Regions from separate parts of the Bacillus sp. CPT56D-587-MTF genome, predicted to be linked through region 3. Evidence: riboswitches for the same ligand, from Rfam matches in the RefSeq annotation. Region 3 holds a riboswitch; each other region holds the start of a gene.
The links. A riboswitch is a leader RNA that binds a small molecule or an ion and turns the genes downstream of it on or off. The one in region 3 is predicted to bind cyclic di-GMP.
Positions count from the first base shown of each region.

Region 1 (7,346 bases), 1.2 Mb from region 3:
AATATAAATTAGTTTAGATGGCACCATATAATCTGGTAATTGCTCTTGTAACTGATAAACTAATTCTGGTATTTCTTTTTTATTTAAAGTTGTATAGAACGCGATTAAATATTGGCTACCTTCCTTACTCTTCTTAGCAAAAACAGCATTTTCTTTTATATTATGATTTTGAGAAATTTTACTTTGGATTTCGCCTAGTTCAATACGATGTCCTCTAATTTTTACTTGATCATCTTTCCGATGTAAAAACTCTATATTTCCATCCTCTAGCAACTTAACGATATCATCTGTTTTATATATATTAACTATAGGATTAAAAGGGTTCGGAATAAAAGCTTCAATTGTTTTATTAGGCTTATTAAAATACCCTTTTGCTAATCCCACTGAATCTATATATAATTCACCAGGTACACCAATTGGACAAAGATTCATATTCTCATCCAAAATCATAACTTGATAATTAGCACATGGTTTACCAATGGGAATACTCGCAACATCCTCATTTAACTGACTAGGTATTTTATAGGTTGTCGTCACTACAGTACATTCTGTCGGTCCGTATACATTATGAATTTCAACATTTGTACCTATTCTTTCTCTCCACAATTTAATAACCTCTACAGGCAACATTTCACCGCCAATCGCAATTCTTTTTAGGGAAGCTAGCTTATATATATCTTCTTCTGCTAAATAAGTTGCTACTTGTCGAACAAAAATTGTTGCTAATGCCAAGATTGAAGTTGCTTTCACTTTATAGATTGCATTTGCAAATGCTTCTACAGACAATCGCTCTTCCTCTAATAGTACATATAAGTTTCCTCCACAGAATAAAGAAGCAAATGACTCCCATACAGAAGCATCGAAACTAAAGGAAGGAAATTGGGCAAATACATCCTCTTCTGTCAATTCATATTGCTTTTTCATCCAAGTATACAGATTAACAACGCCTCTATGAGCTAACATCGTTCCCTTTGGATTCCCTGTTGAACCAGATGTATAAATCATATAAGCTACATCATCACAATGAATAGACAACTTTACATCTGTATCTTCATAAGTTTCACTATCATACATTGAAACTGTTTGAACCCCATCACATGTTATAGGCGTCTCTTTCATCAATATAACTTTCGCTTGGCTATCTTGAATAATGTACTGTATTCTACTTTCCGGATAATCTGGATCAATCGGAACATACGCTGCACCAGCTTTTAATATAGCTACCATACTTACTACTGTGTCTATGCTACGTTTCATAAATATTCCAACATAGTCTCCTAATTGGACGCCGTTTTTAATTAACATATGAGCTATTTGATTACTTTTTTTATTTAGCTCCTCATAAGTTAAAGTACCTTCCCTTGAAGATAAAGCTATACGATTTGGAAATTGAGTAACAGTATTATAGAACATATCGACGATACTTTTCTCAGGATATACTGCTGTCGTATCATTCACTTGACTATAAAGTGCCATCTCGGCCTCTGTAATAACATTAAAATTATTTATATGATTATTATTATTTTGTGATTTATTAATTAAAACACCTTGTATTTGTTGTGCATAACGAGTAATTGTTGTCTCTTTCCAATTAACACTATTAAATATTATTTCTACACTTTGCATATTTTTACTAAATACAAATTGTAATGTATTCGTGTCTTTTAGCTCATAATATGTTTCACCAATAATAATAGGTGACATTTCATATAACGTATTACCGTTTTGAAACTCTTCTATTTCTTCCTCATTCATTTCTTTAATTTGCTCCAGTTGCTCTTCAATTTGTAAATTTAAACTTTCATAGGAGAGAAAATTAGAAACTTCAATAGTAATCGGAAATAAACTTCCTCTTACATGATAAAGCACGACAATATGTTTTTCTTTAGAAATATGATATAACCACGTTGCAGTCGCTCCTATTAAATCTACAATGTGAGTCAAATTTGAAAACAGTTCCGTTTTCCTTTTTATCCTAAGTTCTGTTCCTTGCACATCTTTAGGTATTTTAATACTTCCTTCTACTTTTCCTAAAAATTCTTTTACCATCTCACTATAAGAAATTGCTAATTTCATATTTATGTAAATTCCTCTCTTAAATATAAAAAAGGTGTGAAAATTCACACCTTTTTTATCCCTTATTAAAGGGCAGATTCGTTCAATTCATAATCAGTAGCGGAGATACGCCCTTGATTAGAATTGAACTTTCTCCTTATTCGCTTTTAAACTCACCAATAAGCTCTTGTAATTCCTGAGAGAGCCAACTTAAAGAAGTCGCTAATTCTGCAATATCTTGTACTGATATTTCTTGCTCTTTCATGCTTTCTTCAACATTACTACTGCTGTTGGCATAAGTATTTGCAATATGTGATAATTCATTTACGACTTGACCAATATTCTGGCTATTTTGTAAAATATCACTCGAATTACCAGAAACAGCTTTTACTTGATCTGTAACAGATTGCGCTGATTTTGAGATTTTTTCAAAGAAATCTCCGCTACTTTGAACAAGCGAAATTCCAGTTTCTACTTCTTTTGAACCTTTTTGCATGGAAACTACAGCATCTTCTGTCTCAGCTTGTGTTTCACCAATTAATTTCGCTATATCTTTAGCAGACGCTTCCGTCTGTTCTGCTAATTTTCGTACTTCATCAGCAACAACTGCAAACCCTCTTCCAGCTGCTCCAGCACGTGAAGCCTCAATAGAAGCATTTAAAGCTAATAAATTTGTTTGATTTGAAATGCCTGTAATTACAGTTACGATATCACTAATTTCTTTTGACCTTGTTTCTAACGAATAAATGATGGAAGATAAATCTTGTACTGCATTTTGGATTAAACTCATTTGATTAATAATTTGTCCAATCACTTCATTACCTTCAATTGAATGTTGCTCCATACCTTCAGAAGCAACCGCAACTTGTTTCGCAGCCCCAGTTATCTCTTCTACCTTATCTTCCATTCCATGTACAATCCCTAAACATTGTTGTACTGAAGTTTTTTGAGACTGTGCCCCGACTCTTAAACCTTCAATAGAACTTGCAATCTCTTGAACTGCCATGCTGTTTTCCTCTGTACTCGCCGACAATTCTTGTGAAGAAGAAGAAACTTGCTCAGCAGTTTGCCTTACTTTATCTATAATCCCTTTAAACTTTTCAATCGTGTTATTGAAATAAACATTAATAATTCCAATATCATCTGGTCTTTCTTTTAATTTAATACTCAAGTCACCTTCACCAATTTTACGTAACCCTTCTCGTAAATCTTTTAATGGAGCTAGCGAGTGACGCACGATAAAGAATTGAGTAATAGTCGCAATTGCTAATGAAATAATGATAAAGAGTAAACCCTGTATCATAAACTTCTCTTTTGTAATAGGAACAATGGAAGCATCTAAGTCAGCGGCAACAATTGCAATAATATTGTTTTCTCCATCTGTAATTGGTTCTAATATTGTCACCCACGAACCTATTTCATCTTCATATACTTCTGTCATTTGAGCCTTTTTCGTATCAATCACTTTATCGTATGCCTTCATCCAATGAGCGGGTTGTTCATAATAATCTCCCGGCTTTATAGGAAACGCATTTGTTAACTCTGTAGTCAAACCAACGAGTTGTAATTCTCGCTTTTCATTCGGCTTTGCTCCTGTAACATACGTTTGTCCAACGCTTTTCAATTCTTTTGATACTTCATCTAATTTCTCTGTTAACTTTTCTTTTTTCACTTTTTCGGCTGTAGGATCTTTCGCCATGTCTCTAACTAATTCTACATCCAGTTTTTTCAATACTATTTCTCCTGTTTCAATAGACTGCCTTTCAAATAAAGACATCATACTATTTTGAAACATATTGAAACTTAATGCACCCATACTTCCAACAAGTGTCAAAATAACTAATACGGTTAATAAGACGTTCTTTTGAAGGAACGATAACTTATGCCAATATTTTTTCATTAATATCCACCTTCCTTAATCAACACAAACAAAAAAACAAAATATATGGATATTTTGTTTGAAAATGTTTCTCAATATGTTCGAGAATAAAAAAAAGCCAATGTAAAAGCATTGGCCAAGACCAACCCTATCCGTCCGGTAACTGGCTAGCGTAGCCTTTCGACCTTAGCTCCTGTAGTTTTGCGTCCTCATGTTTCCATCAGTTTGCCTTTCTCGCTGAACGAGTTGAACGATATGGGAGTTCTATGAGAATTAATTTATTCTCTTTCAAAGATTACAACATATAAATCAAAATGTCTACTTATTTAGAGATATAAATACAATTTTTAATGCATTGCTTTTTTGAAATAATTTCAAAAAGTACGTGAATGTTACTTTTTTTGTGTTATATAATAAAAAATGTATAAATAACAAGGATTTCTTCGGGTATTTATTTAATTTTCATTCAAATTAAACTATTCGAATATATCTTAACTAATGAATTTCGGAGGTAGTTTATCATGTTTTGGCTACAATTTCTTACCTTGTTACTCTGTATTTTTATTGGTGCACGCCTAGGCGGAGTTGGTTTAGGAGTAATGGGTGGAGTTGGTATGGCAATACTCGTTTTTGTCTTCCACCTACAACCAACCGCGCCTCCTATCGATGTAATGCTTATGATTTTGGCAGTAATTACAGCTGCTGGTGCTTTGCAAGCTGCTGGAGGAATGGACTATCTTGTTCATCTAGCTGAAAAGGCATTACGAAAAAATCCAAAGCGTATTACTTTTTTTGCTCCAATTGTTACTTATTTATTCACACTATGTGCAGGTACTGGTCACGTTGCCTATTCTGTACTTCCTGTTATTGCAGAAGTCTCTCGTGAATCAGGGATTAGACCGGAACGCCCAATGTCGATTGCCGTAATCGCTTCTCAACAAGCAATTACAGCTAGTCCAATTTCAGCTGCCACAGTTGCTCTTTTAGCAATGTTAGCTGACTATAAAATCACTTTATTAGATATTTTAAAAGTGAGTATTCCTTCCACTTTCATTGCTTGTATGTTAGCAGCATTCGTTGCTAGTAAGATGGGAAAAGAATTAAATGAAGACCCTGAATACTTAAAACGATTAAAAGAAGGAATGATTCCTAAGCTTGAAGAGAAAAAAGAATTTGTAGGTGTAAAGGGCGCAAAATTATCAGTTATCCTTTTCCTTGTAGGAACCTTCCTTGTTGTACTTCTTGGTTCATTTGAAGCACTTCGTCCAGGATGGATAGTTGATGGGAAGTTAGCCCGTCTTTCCATGCCGAATACAATTGAGATGGTTATGTTAACTATCGCGGCTCTTATTATTATTTTCTGTAAACCAAATGTAGAAAGCATTGTGTCTGGTAACGTCTTTAAAGCGGGGGCAACAGCAGTTGTTGCTATTTTCGGTATCGCTTGGATGGGAGATACTTTCTTTAATGGAAACTTAAATATGATTCAAGGATCCATTCAGCATTTAGTAACAAGTGCACCTTGGCTATTTGCCATCGCACTATTCATTCTATCTATTTTACTGTACAGCCAAGCAGCAACTGTTCGTGCCTTAATGCCACTTGGACTATCCCTTGGTATTCCACCAGCGCTACTGATTGCGATGTTCCCTGCAGTAAACGGATATTTCTTCATTCCAAACTACGGCACAATCGTTGCTGCCATTAACTTTGATCGTACTGGTACAACTGGCATTGGAAAATATGTTTTAAATCATAGCTTTATGATTCCAGGTCTAATCGCAACATTCACTTCTATCGGAATTGGAATGCTCTTAATTTCAATTATGTTTTAAAGAAAAAGCACAAACCTTTATTTAAAAAGGTTTGTGCTTTTTTAATCAAATGTTTGTTTAAATTTTGGGGCAGTCTATTTCTCCATGCAGCACTTGAAATGCTACACGTCCTTCCCTACAAACTTCTCTTTACTTCTTCAGCTAATTTTCTCGTACTTTCATACGCCGATTCAGCTAAACTAATTGCTGAAATAACTGAAACACCGTCCGCACCCGCTTCTATAACTGCCGCTGTATTTTCAATTGTAATCCCACCAATACCAACGATTGGCACTGTAATTCCTTGTTCTCTAAAATAGGCTAATCCTTTCGTTCCTTGAACCGCTTTCGTATCTTTTTTCGTACTCGTTGGGAAAATAGGTCCAACGCCTAAATAATCTGCTCCATTTTCGATTGCAAAGCGTGCTTCTTCAATTGTATGAGCAGATACGCCGATAATTTTATCTCCCATTTTTTCACGAACAGATGTAATTCCTTCATCATCTTGTCCTACATGAACACCATCTGCATCTAATTCAATGGCTAATTCTACATCATCATTTACAATGAAAGGAACGCTATATTCCTTACAAAGCGTCTGCAATTCTTTTGCAAAGCGCACTCTATCTTCTCCGATTAAAGAACCTTCCCCCTTCTCGCGAAACTGAAAAATTGTCACTCCACCATCTAACGCTTCTTTCAATACAGCTAAAGGATCCCTTGTGCAGTTATTACTTCCCATAATAAAATACACTTGCAATAGCTTAGACATTTTATCTATTTCAATGCGTGCCATTTCTTTCACTCCCTCTTACTCTAACTCCTCAATCTTTCCATACTTCTCAATATCACCAGAAGTAGTATTCGCTAACTGATTTAAAAATTCAATTTGGAAACTACCAGGTCCCTTTTCCACGGTCTTAGCAGCTGCCAGTTCCGAAGCTACACCATAAAACGTTAATGCTGCTACTGCTGCTTTTACATAATCTTTTTCCACTGCTACAAATGCTCCTATTACAGAAGTTAGTAAACAACCTGTTCCCGTAACTTTCGTTAAAATAGGGTGACCATTTCGAATAACAATAGTTCTCTCTCCATCTGTAACAACATCTTCTTTTCCAGTAATGACCGCAACTGTATTTAGTTCATCTGCTGCCTGCCTTGCAATACTTACAACATTTCCATTTCCAGTACCAGCGTCTACCCCTTTAATTTCCCATTTCTCATTAATAACATTTGCTATTTCAGCTGCATTTCCGCGGATAATTGCTAACTCAATTTCAGCCGGAATATGTCTCGCAACTTCTGTTCGGTACGAAGTTGCTCCTGCACCAACTGGATCAAATAGTACTGGCACATTGTTCGCATTTGCTGATTTACCCGCGAGTAACATCGCTTCTACTTCTTCAGGACGAAGTGTCCCCATATTTAATACTAACGCTCCAGCAATGCTAGCCATTTCTGCTACTTCTTCTTTCGCATACGCCATTACAGGCGATGCCCCAAGTGCCAACAAACCGTTAGCAGTAAAATTTGTTACAACAACATTTGTAATATTATGAACAAGCGGATTAGATTCTCTCACCAAATCCACTACT
Region 1 is NZ_JBYTEF010000001.1:5,642,879-5,650,224, reverse strand. Features, by position in the region: partial or broken gene AC3WVZ_RS29155 (amino acid adenylation domain-containing protein) at 1-2,076, opposite strand, end outside; gene AC3WVZ_RS29150 (methyl-accepting chemotaxis protein) at 2,213-3,955, opposite strand; cyclic di-GMP riboswitch class I at 4,090-4,174, opposite strand; gene AC3WVZ_RS29145 (anaerobic C4-dicarboxylate transporter family protein) at 4,456-5,769, shown strand; gene thiE (thiamine phosphate synthase) at 5,885-6,544, opposite strand; gene thiM (hydroxyethylthiazole kinase) at 6,560-7,346, opposite strand, start outside.
Region 1: linked by a shared signal. The riboswitch ahead of AC3WVZ_RS29150 (methyl-accepting chemotaxis protein) and the one ahead of AC3WVZ_RS22800 (WxL domain-containing protein) in region 3 are both predicted to bind cyclic di-GMP.

Region 2 (7,694 bases), 3.7 Mb from region 3:
ACTTTTAGTGATAAAACTTCTGTCATACCTTTTTTGATTTCGAATGATACTGGTTTCGCTAGTTTTTTATATCCTGGTAAGCTTTCTACCTCTACTAGCTTATATTTTCCTACTGGTAAATCTGAAATTGTTGCTTTTCCTTCTTTATCTGTTGTTACTTTTGTTACTACTTTGCCTTTTTCATCTTGCACTTCGAATGTTACGCCCGCTAATACTGCGCCACTTTCTTTGTCTACTTTTGTAATTTCTACTGAACCTTTATCTAACAGTTCGTTCTCTACTTTCAATGATAAAACTTTCGTCATACCTTTTGTAATTTCGAATGATACTGGTTCCGTTAACTTTTTGTAACCTGGTAAGCTCTTCGTCTCTACTAATTTGTACTTTCCTACAGATAAGTCTGAGATTTTTGCTTTACCATTTTTATCTGTTTGTACTTCTGTTACTACTTTTCCTTTGTCGTCTTGTACTTCGAAGACTACGCCTTCTAATACTTTTTGACTATCTTTATCTACTTTTGTGATTTCTACTGAACCTTTGTCTAACTGTTCATTCTCTACTTTTAATGATAAGACTTCTGTCATACCCTTTTTAATTTCGAATGATACTGGCTCTGTTAGCTTTTTGTAGCCTGGTAAGCTTTCTTTCTCTACTAATTTGTACTTTCCTACAGATAAGTCTGAGATTTTTGCTTTACCATTTTTATCTGTTTTTACTTCTGTTACTACTTTGCCTTTGTCGTCTTGTACTTCGAAGACTACGCCTTCTAATACTTTTTGACTATCTTTATCTACTTTTGTAATTTCTACTGAGCCTTTATCTACTAGTTCATTCTCTACTTTTAGTGATAAGACTTCTGTCATACCTTTTTTGATTTCGAATGATACTGGTTTCGCTAGTTTTTTATATCCTGGTAAGCTTTCTACCTCTACTAGCTTATATTTTCCTACTGGTAAATCTGAAATTGTTGCTTGTCCTTCTTTATCTGTCGTTACTTTTGTTACTATTTTGCCTTTTTCATCTTGCACTTCGAATGTTACGCCCGCTAATACTGCGCCACTTTCTTTGTCCACTTTTGTAATCTCTACTGAACCTTTATCTAACTGTTCGTTCTCTACTTTCAATGATAAAACTTTCGTCATACCTTTTTTGATCTCGAATGATACTGGTTCTGTTAATTGTTTGTAGCCTGGTAAGCTTTCTTTCTCTACTAATTTGTACTTTCCTACAGATAAGTCTGAGATTTTTGCTTTACCATTTTTATCTGTTTGTACTTCTGTTACTACTTTGCCTTGCTCATCTTGTACTTCGAAGACTACGCCTTCTAATACTTTTTGACTATCTTTATCTACTTTTGTTACTTCCACATTTCCCTTGTCTAACATTTCGTTTTCTACTGTTAAAGCAAGAGATTTTGTCATACCTTTTTCAATTTGGAAAGTAATCGGATCTACTAATTGTTTATATCCTTTTGGTGCCTTTACTTCTACTAACTTGTATGTGCCGACTGATAAATTAGTAACTTGTGCTTGTCCTTTTTTATCTGTCGTTATTTTAGCGACTACTTGTCCTGCTTCATCTTGAATCTCAAATACTGCATCAGCTAAAGCATCTTTATTTTCTTTATCTACTTTTGTAATTTCTACATTTCCTGTATCCACTAATTCATTTTCTACAGTCAATTGTAATGCTGTTACTCTACCCTTTTCAATTTCGAATCAAATTGGCTTTTCTAGTGGTTTGTATCCTGCCGGTGTTTCTACTTCTACCAACTCATACTTTCCAATAGATAAATCTGAAACGTTTGCTTTTCCTTCTTTATCCGTTTTTACTTTCGCAACTACTTTTCCTTTTGAATCACGTACTTCAAATACAACATTTTCTAATGGAGCTTTACTATCTTTATCTATTTTTGTTATCTCTACATTCCCTGTATCCACCATTTCATTTTCTACTTTTAATGATAGAACCTCAGTCATGCCTTTTTTAATTTCAAATGATACTGGTTTTTCTAACTTTTTATAACCAGGTAAACTTTCTACCTCTACTAATTCATACTTTCCTACAGGTAAATCTGAAACATTTGCTTTTCCTTCTTTATCTGTCGTTACTTTCGTAACTTCCTTACCCTTTTCATCTTGTACGATGAATGTTACTCCCGCTAACGGTGCTTTATTATCTTTATCTATCTTTGTTATCTCTATATTTCCCGTATCTACCATTTCATTTTCTATTTTTAATGATAAGATCTCGGTCATACCTTTTGTAATTTCAAACGATACTGGCTCTGTTAATTTCTTATAGCCTGGTAAACTTTCTTTCTCTACTAATTTGTACTTTCCTACTGATAGATCTGAGATTTTTGCTTTACCATCTTTATCTGTTTTTACTTCCTTTACTACTGTTCCAGCTTCATCTTGCACTTCAAAGACTACGCCTTTTAATGCTTTTTTGCTGTCTTTATCTATTTTTGTAATTTCTACTGAACCTTTATCTAACTGTTCATTTTCTACTTTCAACGATAGGACTGTTGTCATACCTTTTGTAATTTCGAATGATACTGAATCTGTTAGCTTTTTGTAGCCTGGTAAACTTTTCGTCTCTACTAATTTGTACTTCCCTACTGATAAATCAGAGATTTTTGCTTTACCATCTTTATCTGTTTTTACTTCTGTTACTACTTTGCCTTGCTCATCTTGCACTTCGAAGACTACGCCTTCTAGTACTTTTTGGCTATCTTTATCTATTTTTGTAATTTCTACTGAGCCTTTGTCTAACTGCTCATTTTCTACTTTTATTGCTAAAGCTTTTGTCATACCTTTTTTTATTTCAAATGGTACTGGTTCTGTTAGCTTTTTATAACCTGGTAAGCTTTTTGTCTCTACTAATTTGTACTTTCCTACTGATAGATCTGAAACGTTTGCTTTTCCATCTTTATCTGTTACTACTTTTCTTACTACTTCATCTTTCTCATCTTGGACTTCAAATTCGACACCCGCTAATACTGCTCCGTTTTCTTTGTCCACTTTTGTAATTTCTATATTACCTTTGTCTACCATTGCATTTTCCACTTGTATTGGGAATATGCCGTCCCCTGTTACATTTACTTCGAACTCTGCTTCTTTTAATTGGTAGCCTTCAGGCGCTTTCGTTTCTTTTAAAATATATTTCCCTGGTGCTAACGGTTTAGAGATTGCCTTACCATCTTTATCTGTAACAATATGTTCGACTACTATACCGTCTTTTACTATATCAAACTCTGCATTTGCTAATGGTTTTTCACCATTTTCCGAATCAATTTTCTTTACTTCAATTTGACCCTTTTGCATAGTATTTTTAATTTCAATTGTTTTTGTTTCTCCAGCTTGAAGTGTAACCTCTACTGGTTCTTTTAATTTTTGATATCCTTCTGGTGCTACTGTTTCATAAACTTTATACGTTCCAGGAGCTAAAGTTTGAGGTACTGAAAAACCTTTTTCGTCCGTTTTTAGTTTTGCAACAACTTCATTTGCACTATTTCGAACTTCAAATTCGGCACCTTTTAACCCTTTGTTCAGATCCTCAGAATCTATTTTATGAATCGATACTGTACCGTCTTTTGGAGCTTCAGGCGGCGTAATAGTTACTTCTTTTGATGTTAATGTTTTATCATCAAAATGTAATTCCGCTTTATTAGGAATCTTCTTATCTACGTAAGAAGATAAGTCTGCATTATTTTTAATTTTCGCCTTGATACTAAGATTGATTCTCTGGTCTTCATATGACTTATAGTCAAAATTCTCACCAAACGTAAATGTTACTTCACTTCTTTGCTTATCTATCTTTAACGTCCCTTTAGAAGTAATATCTTGGCCATTTTGATCATACACTTTTGCCTCTAATACTTCTAAAACATCTTCTAAATCATCACGAATTACCATTGATGTGTATTTAGGAGGATCGTTTGGTATATGTGTACCAACTTGGTATTGAATCACTTGATCCATTTGTGTTAGCTGCTCATTCTCTACAAGCTTGCCATTCTCATCAACTATATTTTTTTCAATACTAGGTGGATTATCGTCACCTGAACCGGTTCCTCCCCCACCACTTACGAATACTTGTCCTACTTTTTCTTCAGTTTTAATATTTTTACCTTCTAATTTCACAGTATTTTTATGAGGCTTTGCAGAAGGATTAGTAATCTTTGTTTTATATCTTAAAATATAACCTTTTGAACTGTCTGGAAACTCAATTGTAAATCCAGCCTTTGTTGCATTAATTTTAATGTTAGATAAATCTGCTGGCTTAATATTTGTTGGTGCATAACCATCTTCAAATACAGCCTCTTCTAATACTACGCTGTCTGTAATTAACTCATGCCCAGGTCCTAATGTATCTGTTAATTTAAGATCTTGCATTTCTGTTCCAGTTGCATTTACATATACAAGCCAATCAGCAATCGAAGGATCTTCTTGATTATAAGAACCCCATTTCAATAGATTATCTGTATTGGGCTGTGGCTTCGGTCTCTCTGTCGTATTACTTACATTTACTTCTTTATTGACGATTTGACCATCAACGTTAAATTCTAATGGAATTTCTTTAACACCATCATATGCTTCTAGACCAAAGTAGAATTCTACGAATAAAGAACCTTTAATGTTATTCTTTCCTTCTACGTAATCCCCCATAGTACACGTTAATAGACCCTTTTTCATCTCACATGTACCAACTGTTTTTCCTTCAGCATCTTTTAAAGGAAAACTCATATTCATAAGGTCTTTTCGAAACTCTTTTGGCATATCAATTGTGAATTGATCTCCACTTTTTATTTTTTCTTTAGCTGACCACTTCACTTCTACTTTCATACCATCTGAGGCTTGATACGGTTCAGATGTCGTGCCATCAGTACGGGAAATATTAATTTCGTCCACTGGACTTTTCATCACAGCAGCTTGAATAACTGGAGCCCACACATTCAGCACTGAAAATAATACTAGAAAAACTAATGAAACCATTGAAATATGTCTTTTAGTACTTTTCATTTGCATAGTTCCCTCCTATTTTTTATATTTATATAACAAAAAAAGACCGTCCGGTTGCATCAAAAATGTGCAACCAGACGATCTTAGTAACCAATATGTATTACCGTAGACTCTAAGCTTTGCGGCCTATCCTTTCGAATAGTGTGCTAAAAATATCTTTTATTCTTTTTTTGTTTCATTTTCCTCTTAAACCAAATATTACTATACCGTCTGGACGGTTATAATTCAATACTCTATAAAATTGTTCTATTTTTCTAATAAAAAAAATAATTCACCACTACATTAAAGAAGCAACGGTGAATTATTTTCACATTATATAGTTCGTATATTCTATTTATATGAATTTCTAATAAGAGCTTGAATCACTTTTTCTCTTAACTCGGGGCTTAGTCTTCCAACCCCTAAATATTCCGAATACCATAATCCATCTGCTGCTAATCTAATAATTGTTGCACAAACTGCATCTATCTCATCGTTTTCTATATTCTTTTGCAGTTGCTGAAATGATTGTTGTAATGGCTCAAGTAATTCAGGTTTTAACATGAATGCTGCCATCATACTACTAGATAACTCTTCTGTTCTTCTCTCATTATTTAATCTTTCCTCTACAAAAGAGCGAACCCATCTCCCTTTCTTCTCTGCGTCTTCCGCAACTTTATTGTAAATGGCCCCTTCATAATCCTCTACCCCTCTGACTATCATACCTTCTATTAAAGCTTCTTTATTTGAAAAGTGATACAATAATCCACCTTTACTTACACCCGCCTCTTTTGCCACTGCTTCTAAGGTTAATTTAGCAACCCCTTTACATTGCACAATTTGAGAAGCGGCCGCCAAAATCTTTTGCCGCGTTATGCTTATACTCATTCCTTTTTAAAACCCCATTTCTACTAAATTTATATAAATACGAATCTTATTTTTAATATTGTTGATTACTACTAAGTATTTTCTTTATACAACAAAAGCTTCATTACCTTTGAATTTTTAGTTACTTATTCTATTAAAAATTTCCATATCATTCAATATGATAACATTAAACACACAAAGCTGACTATACATCTATACTTTTGTATTTATTGAAAATATATCCATTAATAAAATTTACCAATTTAGTCCTTCTTATTACCTTATAAGACGGCAGTAATTCTTTCAGCACTAAATAAAAAATGTTATTACTCCCATTGAATTGAGTAATAACATTTCACTTAACAAATTCGCTGCCAACTAGCATCCTTCACATCTTCACTAGTCGGTTTTCTAACTAATCCAATAAAACATTCCTCGCAAGCACCAAATACAATAAAATTTTTCTGTGCTTGTCTTAACGAGACTTCATTTGCACCGCCTTCAAAGTCAGGATTGTTAAACTGTACCTCATCATCTTCCCAGTAACATATATTACAAATTTCATATGTACCTGGTGGTTCTTCTTCTATTGTTCTATACCCGCAGCACGGACATGTATATTTCATTCTGTTACTCCATTATTCATTTCTTTTTTCTCCCATATATTCCGGCCCATAAAGAATGTCACAGCACAAATCATAGTTATCCCCATGAAAAATGTATTAGAATCTTCATATGTAGTTGGAATGCCTACCGTTACGAAAACAATACTAAAAGCTAAAAGTAGATATAATAATAAAGATATAATATAGCTGAGTTTAAATCGTAAAATGATACCTCTAAACAATAGCTCACCAAGTAGACAGCCACCTAAAATAATAGGTACTCCGAAATACAATGTAAGGACTCCCATTTGCGCAGTAGATTGAATTATCTTTCCAATTATGTTCGGCGAAACCAGCTCACTATTGTTTCCCATCCTATCATATAAATCAAGTGCTGTTGCTGAAATAAAGAAACTTAATATAGAAAATGAATACGGTATTAAAAATTTGCTCACTCTCATTCACCTCGCTTTTTTCTTTACATATATTATTCATTATTTTCGCATAAAAAAATAGCCCGTCTTCCGCGAAAGACGAGCCGTTCCACTTAATTCTCACTTAACTTCTTCTTATACCAATCCTGCATTCTCTCCGCATCTTCTACTCTCGTATGCTCTATTTTGTAACTAGATGATGCACTCGAAAACTTATACGTACATAAATCCGCACGGCGCTGGAAATATGATTATGTCTTCTCCATTGATTGGACGTGTCTTCTTCTAATAAGTCCTGTATATTTTCCGACGCTACGATAGACAAGTGTAATTTGTTCTCCGTTAACACTGTAACCATTTGTTTTAAATGTTGCGTATCCAAGTGTAAAGATAAGGATTGCGAGCGGTAATAATGCCCACATGATGTAATACTTTTCAAAGTATATGCTTATTCCAGTAAGCGGGATTGCGAGCATAGCGAAAAAGATGAAACTATCAATGAGATAACGGCGCAATGCTGCTTTTGGTAACGAAGTAATATTTGCATTCAGTTCGTATGGTAATTGTAAATGCGTGAGTAACTGTTGCACTCGATCTTTTCGAATGATAGGATGCAGTGTAACTTTTTCTTTTTCGTCATCCGTTCCCTTACTTTGAATGACTTCTACTTGCACAGCACAATAACCGAACGGTTGGCGTAAAATACCTTCTTTTATCGTAATCCCTTGAATACGGTGCAATTTTAGTACGAGTTCTTTTTTCTCCAGTAATCCTTGCGAAAT
Region 2 is NZ_JBYTEF010000001.1:716,298-723,991, reverse strand. Features, by position in the region: partial or broken gene AC3WVZ_RS03820 (SpaA isopeptide-forming pilin-related protein) at 1-5,033, opposite strand, end outside; cyclic di-GMP riboswitch class I at 5,093-5,185, opposite strand; gene AC3WVZ_RS03815 (TetR/AcrR family transcriptional regulator) at 5,358-5,894, opposite strand; gene AC3WVZ_RS03810 (CPCC family cysteine-rich protein) at 6,233-6,499, opposite strand; gene AC3WVZ_RS03805 (hypothetical protein) at 6,496-6,933, opposite strand; partial or broken gene AC3WVZ_RS03800 (PH domain-containing protein) at 7,026-7,694, opposite strand, start outside.
Region 2: linked by a shared signal. The riboswitch ahead of AC3WVZ_RS03820 (SpaA isopeptide-forming pilin-related protein) and the one ahead of AC3WVZ_RS22800 (WxL domain-containing protein) in region 3 are both predicted to bind cyclic di-GMP.

Region 3 (7,694 bases):
TACTGGAATAGAAGCTATGCATATGATCAAAAAAGGACAAACTCTCCAAGGGGAGAAGTCTGTCCAAAAGCAGATATATCTTATCAATGAACTCTTTGGTTTAACAGCATAAAGTTCCATTCCGTTAGGAATCTTCTATTCTTTTTTCACATTCCACTATTGTTGCACCAGAACCTAAAATCCTTATTCACTTCACTTTCTAATACAAAAGATTTCGCATAGTGAATATCTTTCGATTGAGCAGGCATATTTTGATATACCTTATAAGAAAGTTGACGGGAATTATCTTCCACAATATCTCCTATTACACTTGGAGCTGGAATTTCAATTTGTGTGATCGCTAATTGGTCGTATGCTACATTAACACCTGAAGCATTTAATCTAACTTCTAGCGGTAATTCTGTTAAATTATCAAATGTAATTGTCATATCTGCTTCTGGAGTAGCTACTGGGCCTGCTGTTCCAGAAAACTCTATTTTATTATTCCCTTTATCTTGATACCTAATTGAACTCGTATCATACACGTATAAATTCGTTAAATGACTACCATCATTACGCAACGTAACATTTTTATAACTATTTATCCTTTTAAAATTCCACATTGCCGTTAATGGTACTTTTTTACTTGTTCCGTGCTCATAAAATTCAAAGGAAGCATTATAAGTTTGTCCTGCCCTTCCGTTCCCATATAATTGTAAAAAGTTTTTTGCATCACCTTTAGTTATTGGTGTTTTAACATCTACAGATGAAGCTGTCATAGATTGAATATTAATACGGACATCAATCCATTTCCCTTGATATTCACCAGCTTTTTTTACTAATACGTACTGTTCTCTATTTGAATTTCTAAATGTATATTGACTTTGACCAGTTCTGTCATCGCTACTACCCTTTACCTCATATGTTACTTGTGGGCTCCAAACAAATCTAAAAGCATATTTACCCGAGATAGAAGGCCCTTCACCTGTTCTATTATTTATTACCTTTACATTTGGATATTTAAGAATACTTGTAACAGGACTAGCAGCTAGTAGAGATTGGCTCTTTAATACCTTCTCAGCTTGAATAGCAGGTAATTCCTGATTATTTTCGTTGACCTTATTGCTCTCTTTTAATTCATTTTCCTTTGATACGAGTTCTTCATTAACCTTTTCTTTCGCTAAAGTCTTCGTTTCTTTTGGAATTTCAGCATTAGTAGCATTTATTTCTTGTTTTTTATTTTCTTCCGATACTTTCACTTTTTCACTGATTTCTTTTTTCACAACTTCCTCTGAAACCTTTGGATTTTCATCAGAAATAGCTACATGTAAAGCCTCTTTTTTCTCTCCAACATGCAGAGAAGGAGATTCAATTTTCTTTTCATTCCCTTCAAACTTCACCATCGGTTCAAATTTGTACTCTCCAGCTTTTTTCATTTGAATGACTACATATACGTCACCGATAGAATGACTTTGTTCATTCTTTTCAATTTTTACAATGTGATCTTCTGTTACTGAAATGTTTTGAATCGCTTTATTGTTTTCATTCATTTTTTTCGTTTCTGCTTCATTAAACAGCTGCTCATTAGATAATTTCAGCTCGATATTAGCATCTTGTTTATTTGTATTTGTAATCTTTAATACTACATTTTCATCAACTTTTATTTCTTGTTTATCCATATGAACGATAAAACGTCCTTGCTCGTCGTTTGTAACCGCATAAACTTTCGTTGCAGAGTAGTCTAGCACACCAACTTGTGTAAATAATATTCCTCCAGCGAGAAGTATACGCCCAAATTTCCCTATTTGTTTTTGCAATGTACTTCCCTCCCTCGCTTCCTATATACTGAATATTTCGAACATTAAATTTATTTTCTAGCTAAATTTACAATCATAGTGTATATTCCTAGAAAATAAAAAGCCTGGTTGCCTTTTCGATTTTCATACATCACAACATGTGTGAAAATCCAAACTGCAACCAGACTATCATAGTAATTTTCATTACCTTAGACTCTTAGCTTTGCGACCTATCCTTTCGAATAGTGTGCCAAATATAGGTATTTATTTATCGTGTTTTGAATATACCATTAAAACCCAAAAAAGAAAATAGTTTTTTTAGAAAAAAACTATTAATTTTTATAATCTGATTTTTTTCTAGGAAATCCATATTGAAAACTTTCAAAAAACATTTTGATGCTAGAAACACATCATACATTCTTTATCGATAAAATGAGATTTTTACCATACACAAATAGCGAGATAAAATAAAAAAACATCACTTCCAAATAAGTGATGTTTTTTGTAGTTAATGCAGTGGTAACATAACTTCAACCGTCGTTCCAACCCCAACTTCACTTTCAAAACTTATTTTACCGTTGTGGTCTTTAATAATTTTTTCTGTAACTACTAAACCTAGACCAGTTCCTGTTTCTTTCGTTGTATAAAAGGCTTCATTTAATTTTGGAATTTTATCTTTCGGAATGCCGCATCCCTCATCTTTCACTTGAACGATGATTCCATCTTTTACAGTAACTTTAATCGTAATTGTTCCGCCAACTGACATTGCTTCAATTGCATTTTTGATTAAATTAAAAAAGACCTGTTTTAATCGTTTTTCATCACATGTAATTGATGGTAAGTCTTTACTGTAAATACCTTGTATGTAAACTCCTTGTTTTAAAGCTGGCTTTTCCATAACTCGAATAACATAAGAAATAATTTCTTGTATGTTATGAGTTTCTGATTCTAGTGATTTAGATTTCTCAAATCCACTAAGTTCTGTAGCAATTATATGAATCCGATCTACTTCTTGTTTCATAATATCACTATAAATTTTATCCTCTGGATGCTTGTCTGCTTGTTTATTCACAAGTTTTTTTAAGTTTGCTAAAGGTCTTCTAATCTTATAACCAATAACCGTTGCCATCTTTCCAACAGCTGCTAGTTTTTCTGTCTGTTTTATTTCTTTGTCCATCATCTCAAGCGTACGAACGTAAGACTGAACCCTTAAAAATATAATCCAACATATGATAGTAAATACGCTATATAATGCCATTGGGATTAAAACGAGAGAAGATTGAATAATGATTCCTGTAAGAGCATACTTTCCGATAAGTATCGCTGGAACTAACCAGAAATATCTTTTATTCACAAAGATTGGTGCAAACAAAATAAAAAATCCTTCTACTATATTTCCACCGTCAAATTCTGCATCGCTACCATAATAAATCATAATGTTATGGATACAATCTAATACATTATAGCCAATTAGAATAATATACTTTACCGCAAAAGCATTCTTCCATTTCATAAAGTATATTCCAATGCAAAACAATACCACCATCAAAAAGTAAAGCCATAAACCTAAACCATCTTCAAACTCTCCTACACCTTCTTGCTCTCCACCGATTAATGGTACGATAAATTCATAGGCAAGATCATATACAAAAAATATAATAAAAAATAAACTTAAAAATGCTTTCAGCGCCTTTATTTCTTCATTTTTAAATATATAGCCTTTATTCATATGGTAACTCCTAGCTTTTCTTCCACTTGGATTTCAGTATTTCCACACTTCCTTGGGAGAATGATGTCTATTCTCGTTCCAGTATCTTTTTCACTTGAAATATGCAACTCACCAAGGTGCTCGGCGACAATTCGATTCGCTACCGTCAGTCCCAGACCAATTTTATCTTGTTTCGTTGTATAAAAGGCCTCTGTAACACGGGGTAAGTTTTCTTGCTTAATACCATGACCATTATCGATCACACTGATCATTACATATTCTTTCCCTTTATTTTCTAATTGTAAATGTAATATACCACCTTGTCCCATTGCCTCTAAAGCATTTTTTATCGTATATAAAAAGACTCCTCTTATTTTTCGTTCATCACATTCAACTTCTATTGTTTTTTCTTCCACATTAGAAATAAACTGAATGTTTAATTCATCTATTTTTTCAAGAAGACTTGTTATTACTTGTAATACAATTTTTCCTACATCATGTTTCTTATAAATAGAAGGTTTGCATGTAGCAACTTCCATTAACTCACTTATCATATTATTCATATTTTCTATTTCAAAAATCATACGTTTATAAATAGGATCCTCTTCATGCTTCTCTCGTTGTAATTGCGTAAATCCTTTTAATGAAGCAAGTGGATTTTTAATTTCATGTCCAACCGTCGCTGCCATTTTTCCGATTACTGCTAATTTCTGTGATTCACTAGCAATCGCAATACTTTCCTTTACAGCTGAAAGATATTGTAAAAATCGGTTTAAAATGATATATGCAGCTATTAACATAAGTGTATACATAATAAGGAACATAAATGCTTTTACTTCCTCTAATACAAATAAATAAATTAAATATTTTCCTACAATAGAGGAAAGTAAAAACACATAGAATTTTTTATTTAAAAATATAGGTACAAAGAAAATGAGAATAATTTCTATTATATTTGTCGCATCAAACGCCGCCTTATTATAAAAAACATACGAAAATATATTAGCGAGTTCTATCCCTATGTATGCAAATATCCATGCATATTTAACAAGGTTTGCCTTCTCTTTTTTCATTAAATATATATTCACGCACAGTATTGCTACTCCGCAAATAACTTGCCATATTATGCTGTATCCCTTATCCATTATTGATTTATCTTCTAATACGATTGCATAGAAAATTTGATATACAATAACAATGACATATAACACCCATAAAAGGATTTTTGCATTTCTTTCTTCTTTATATGATAGAAAACTTTCTTTCACTTCAACACCCCTTCAAAATAATATCTCGAAGAATACCATTTATTATAATAAATGATTTTCATAGACAAACAAAGATAAATCGAACATTTGAGGAAAATCATGCCAACTATGCAATATCTTCATGCTATATACAAGCATAAAAAACATAAACAATAATACGTATATTATGGGAGGTGTTTTTTATGGATGGCAAAAAAAATAAAAAGACCGAACAACTCCAATCTTTCATGCGTGAAAATGAAGGAAAGGAGATGACAACAAATACAGGTATTAAAATTTCAAACGATGAAAACTCTTTAACTGCCAGTGATCGTTTCCGAACGATTAGGCATAGTGCAGGGAACGCCAAATGGACAGTGGGAAGTAAATGATACTTTCTTAACAGGCTCACCACTCTTTTATGATGGATTACTTCTTATCGGCGGAAAGATGGATGATCATTTTCTTAACAACGCAAGTTCATTTGTCGTAGAATCATATAATCACTTTAAGCCGATTGGCTCCTTCCAAAACGGCTCTTCTATTATTCAATCTTTAAATATCGAAGGAAAGCCTGGTGTTTTAATAGAACAAGACTCTACGCGACTAGCAAATAAATTTATTAAAGCTATGACAAAACAACGCTTTTGGGATCGAGTATATTCATAGAATAGGGGGACATTTATGTTTGTTACTGTCGAGAAAGATGTGCATATTTTTGTGCAAGACGTTAATCCTGGTCCAGGTAGTAAGACTGTTTTCTTCGTTCACGGATGGCCTTTAAATCATCAAATGTACCAATATCAACTCAATGTTTTACCTGAGCATGGCTTTCGCTGTATCGCCATGGATATACGAGGGAATGGGCAATCTGATAAGCCATGGACTGGTTACACGTATGATCGATTAGCCGATGATATCGCAATTGTTCTGGAAGCACTTCAAGTAGAGAACGCTACATTAGTCGGTTTCTCAGTTGGTGGTGCTCTTTCTATTCGCTATATGTCTCGCTATAATGGACGCCGCATTTCTAAGCTCGCATTAATTGACGCTGTCTCCCCCTCTTTCGTTAAAAATCAAGAGTCCCCTTACGGTGTACCGAAAGAACAAGCAGATGCTCTCATTAATCAAATGTATGCTAATTTACCAAAATTTTTAAATGATGTATCTTTATCCTTTTTTAATAGAAACTTAGAGGCTGCAACCCTTGAATGGTTTTCTTATCTCGGTATGCAGTCCGCTTCTTATGCCCTTATAAAAATTTTACAAGCAGCTGCAAATGAAGATGTAACGAAAGATTTAAATAAAATTAACGTCCCAACAAAAATCTTCCACGGCGTTCACGACCAACTAATTCCTTACAAAAGTGCTGAGCTTACGCAACAACGAATTAAAAATTCTCAGTTACATGCTCTTACAAATAGTGGTCATGGTTCACCAATCGATCAAGCGGATGAATTAAATAAAGAACTGATAAAATTTTTACATGCATAACAACTGCAATACAAGAACGAAAGTTAATACAATCGATTTTTCACAAAATATAAAATTCACATATTTCTCACAAATACACAAATAAAACGATTACATTTTCATATATACTAAATGTACAGGTAATACTCCCTAAACCCAGCTTGTCTGGTTACCCCGTTAAATACTATGAAAAAAGAACTTGTATCGTTATACAAGTTCTTTTTGTTTCTTTTATTTAAAGAGGATATCTTTACTATATTGATTTCCGACGAGTAAATCATATTGGAGCATTTTATATTGCTCTAACATTTCTTTTTGTTTCTTTGTTAAATCATTGATTACTTCTCCATTTTTATCAACTTTTAATTCATCTCTAAGCACTGGTATTTCCTTGTAAAATTCCGATAAAAATTGATAAAATAAGGATTTATTTAATCCTGCATAATCAAAAATAAGATTAGAAAAATGAATTGGGCTTACTAAACCTAAATTATCATTTGGCATATCAAAGTTTGCATACATTAATAACGGCGTTTGCGCCATCGCTAAACGTTCATTCGGTGTTTTTTCATTCGTTATATACCCATTTTCTTTATAAAAAGATTTATTTGTTCCTAATGATGGAAGATGATCTCCAAAGAATACTAATAATGTAGGTCTATCTAAATTATCTAGTTGCTCTATTAAATATTGAAGAGCCTCATCTGAACGTCTTAATCCTTCTGTATACGTCTCTAATTCTCCCTTTGAATCTTCATTTTCTAGACCGCTAATTTCTATTAGGTTTTCACCAAATCGGCCCTCTGTAAATGGAAAATGATTTTGCATCGTAACTGCATGAATAAATGTAGGTTGTTTTTGTTCCTCTAACTCAGCAATTATCTCTTTACTCATCGCTAAATCACTAATATAATCTCCATCAATATCCACATTTTCCATCGTGTCCTCTGCATTAAACTTATCAAATCCTAACACCTTATATACATCGTCACGTTTAAAGAATGTGCGACCAAATGAATGAATTGCACTTGTATAATAACCTTCTTTTTTCAACGCCGTAGGGATTGATGGAATTTCTTTCTTATTTGTAATAACCTGCTGATATGGTATAGAACCTGGCTTTAACAAACTCATTGAATAACTTGTTAATGCCTCAAATTCAACGTTCGCCGTATTTCCCCCAAATGTAGGAGAAATAGTTTGTCCACCAGGAAAGTTTTCTATATAATGATGTAAATTTGGTACAGGATCTTCACTAAAAGAAAGGTTAGTTACTTTCGTCGGATCCCAAAACGATTCACTCATTACAAAAATAATATTCGGTTTCTCTTTTTTCTTTTGGCTCCCTATATTTCCACTATATTGTTTTTTTATATCGTTTGCTATTTGAAGCATATTTTCTTTAGAATAATTTTTTGGTTTTTCCATAACTGTTGTATCTAAATTGCTAATAAACCCAAGTACAAAACCATTTGAAGCATAGTTCTCATT
Region 3 is NZ_JBYTEF010000001.1:4,420,072-4,427,765, forward strand. Features, by position in the region: gene AC3WVZ_RS22795 (IS6 family transposase) at 1-112, shown strand, start outside; partial or broken gene AC3WVZ_RS22800 (WxL domain-containing protein) at 177-1,796, opposite strand; cyclic di-GMP riboswitch class I at 1,949-2,037, opposite strand; gene AC3WVZ_RS22805 (ATP-binding protein) at 2,284-3,504, opposite strand; gene AC3WVZ_RS22810 (ATP-binding protein) at 3,501-4,751, opposite strand; gene AC3WVZ_RS22815 (hypothetical protein) at 4,934-5,122, shown strand; partial or broken gene AC3WVZ_RS22820 (catalase) at 5,055-5,399, shown strand; gene AC3WVZ_RS22825 (alpha/beta fold hydrolase) at 5,415-6,224, shown strand; gene AC3WVZ_RS22830 (LTA synthase family protein) at 6,435-7,694, opposite strand, start outside.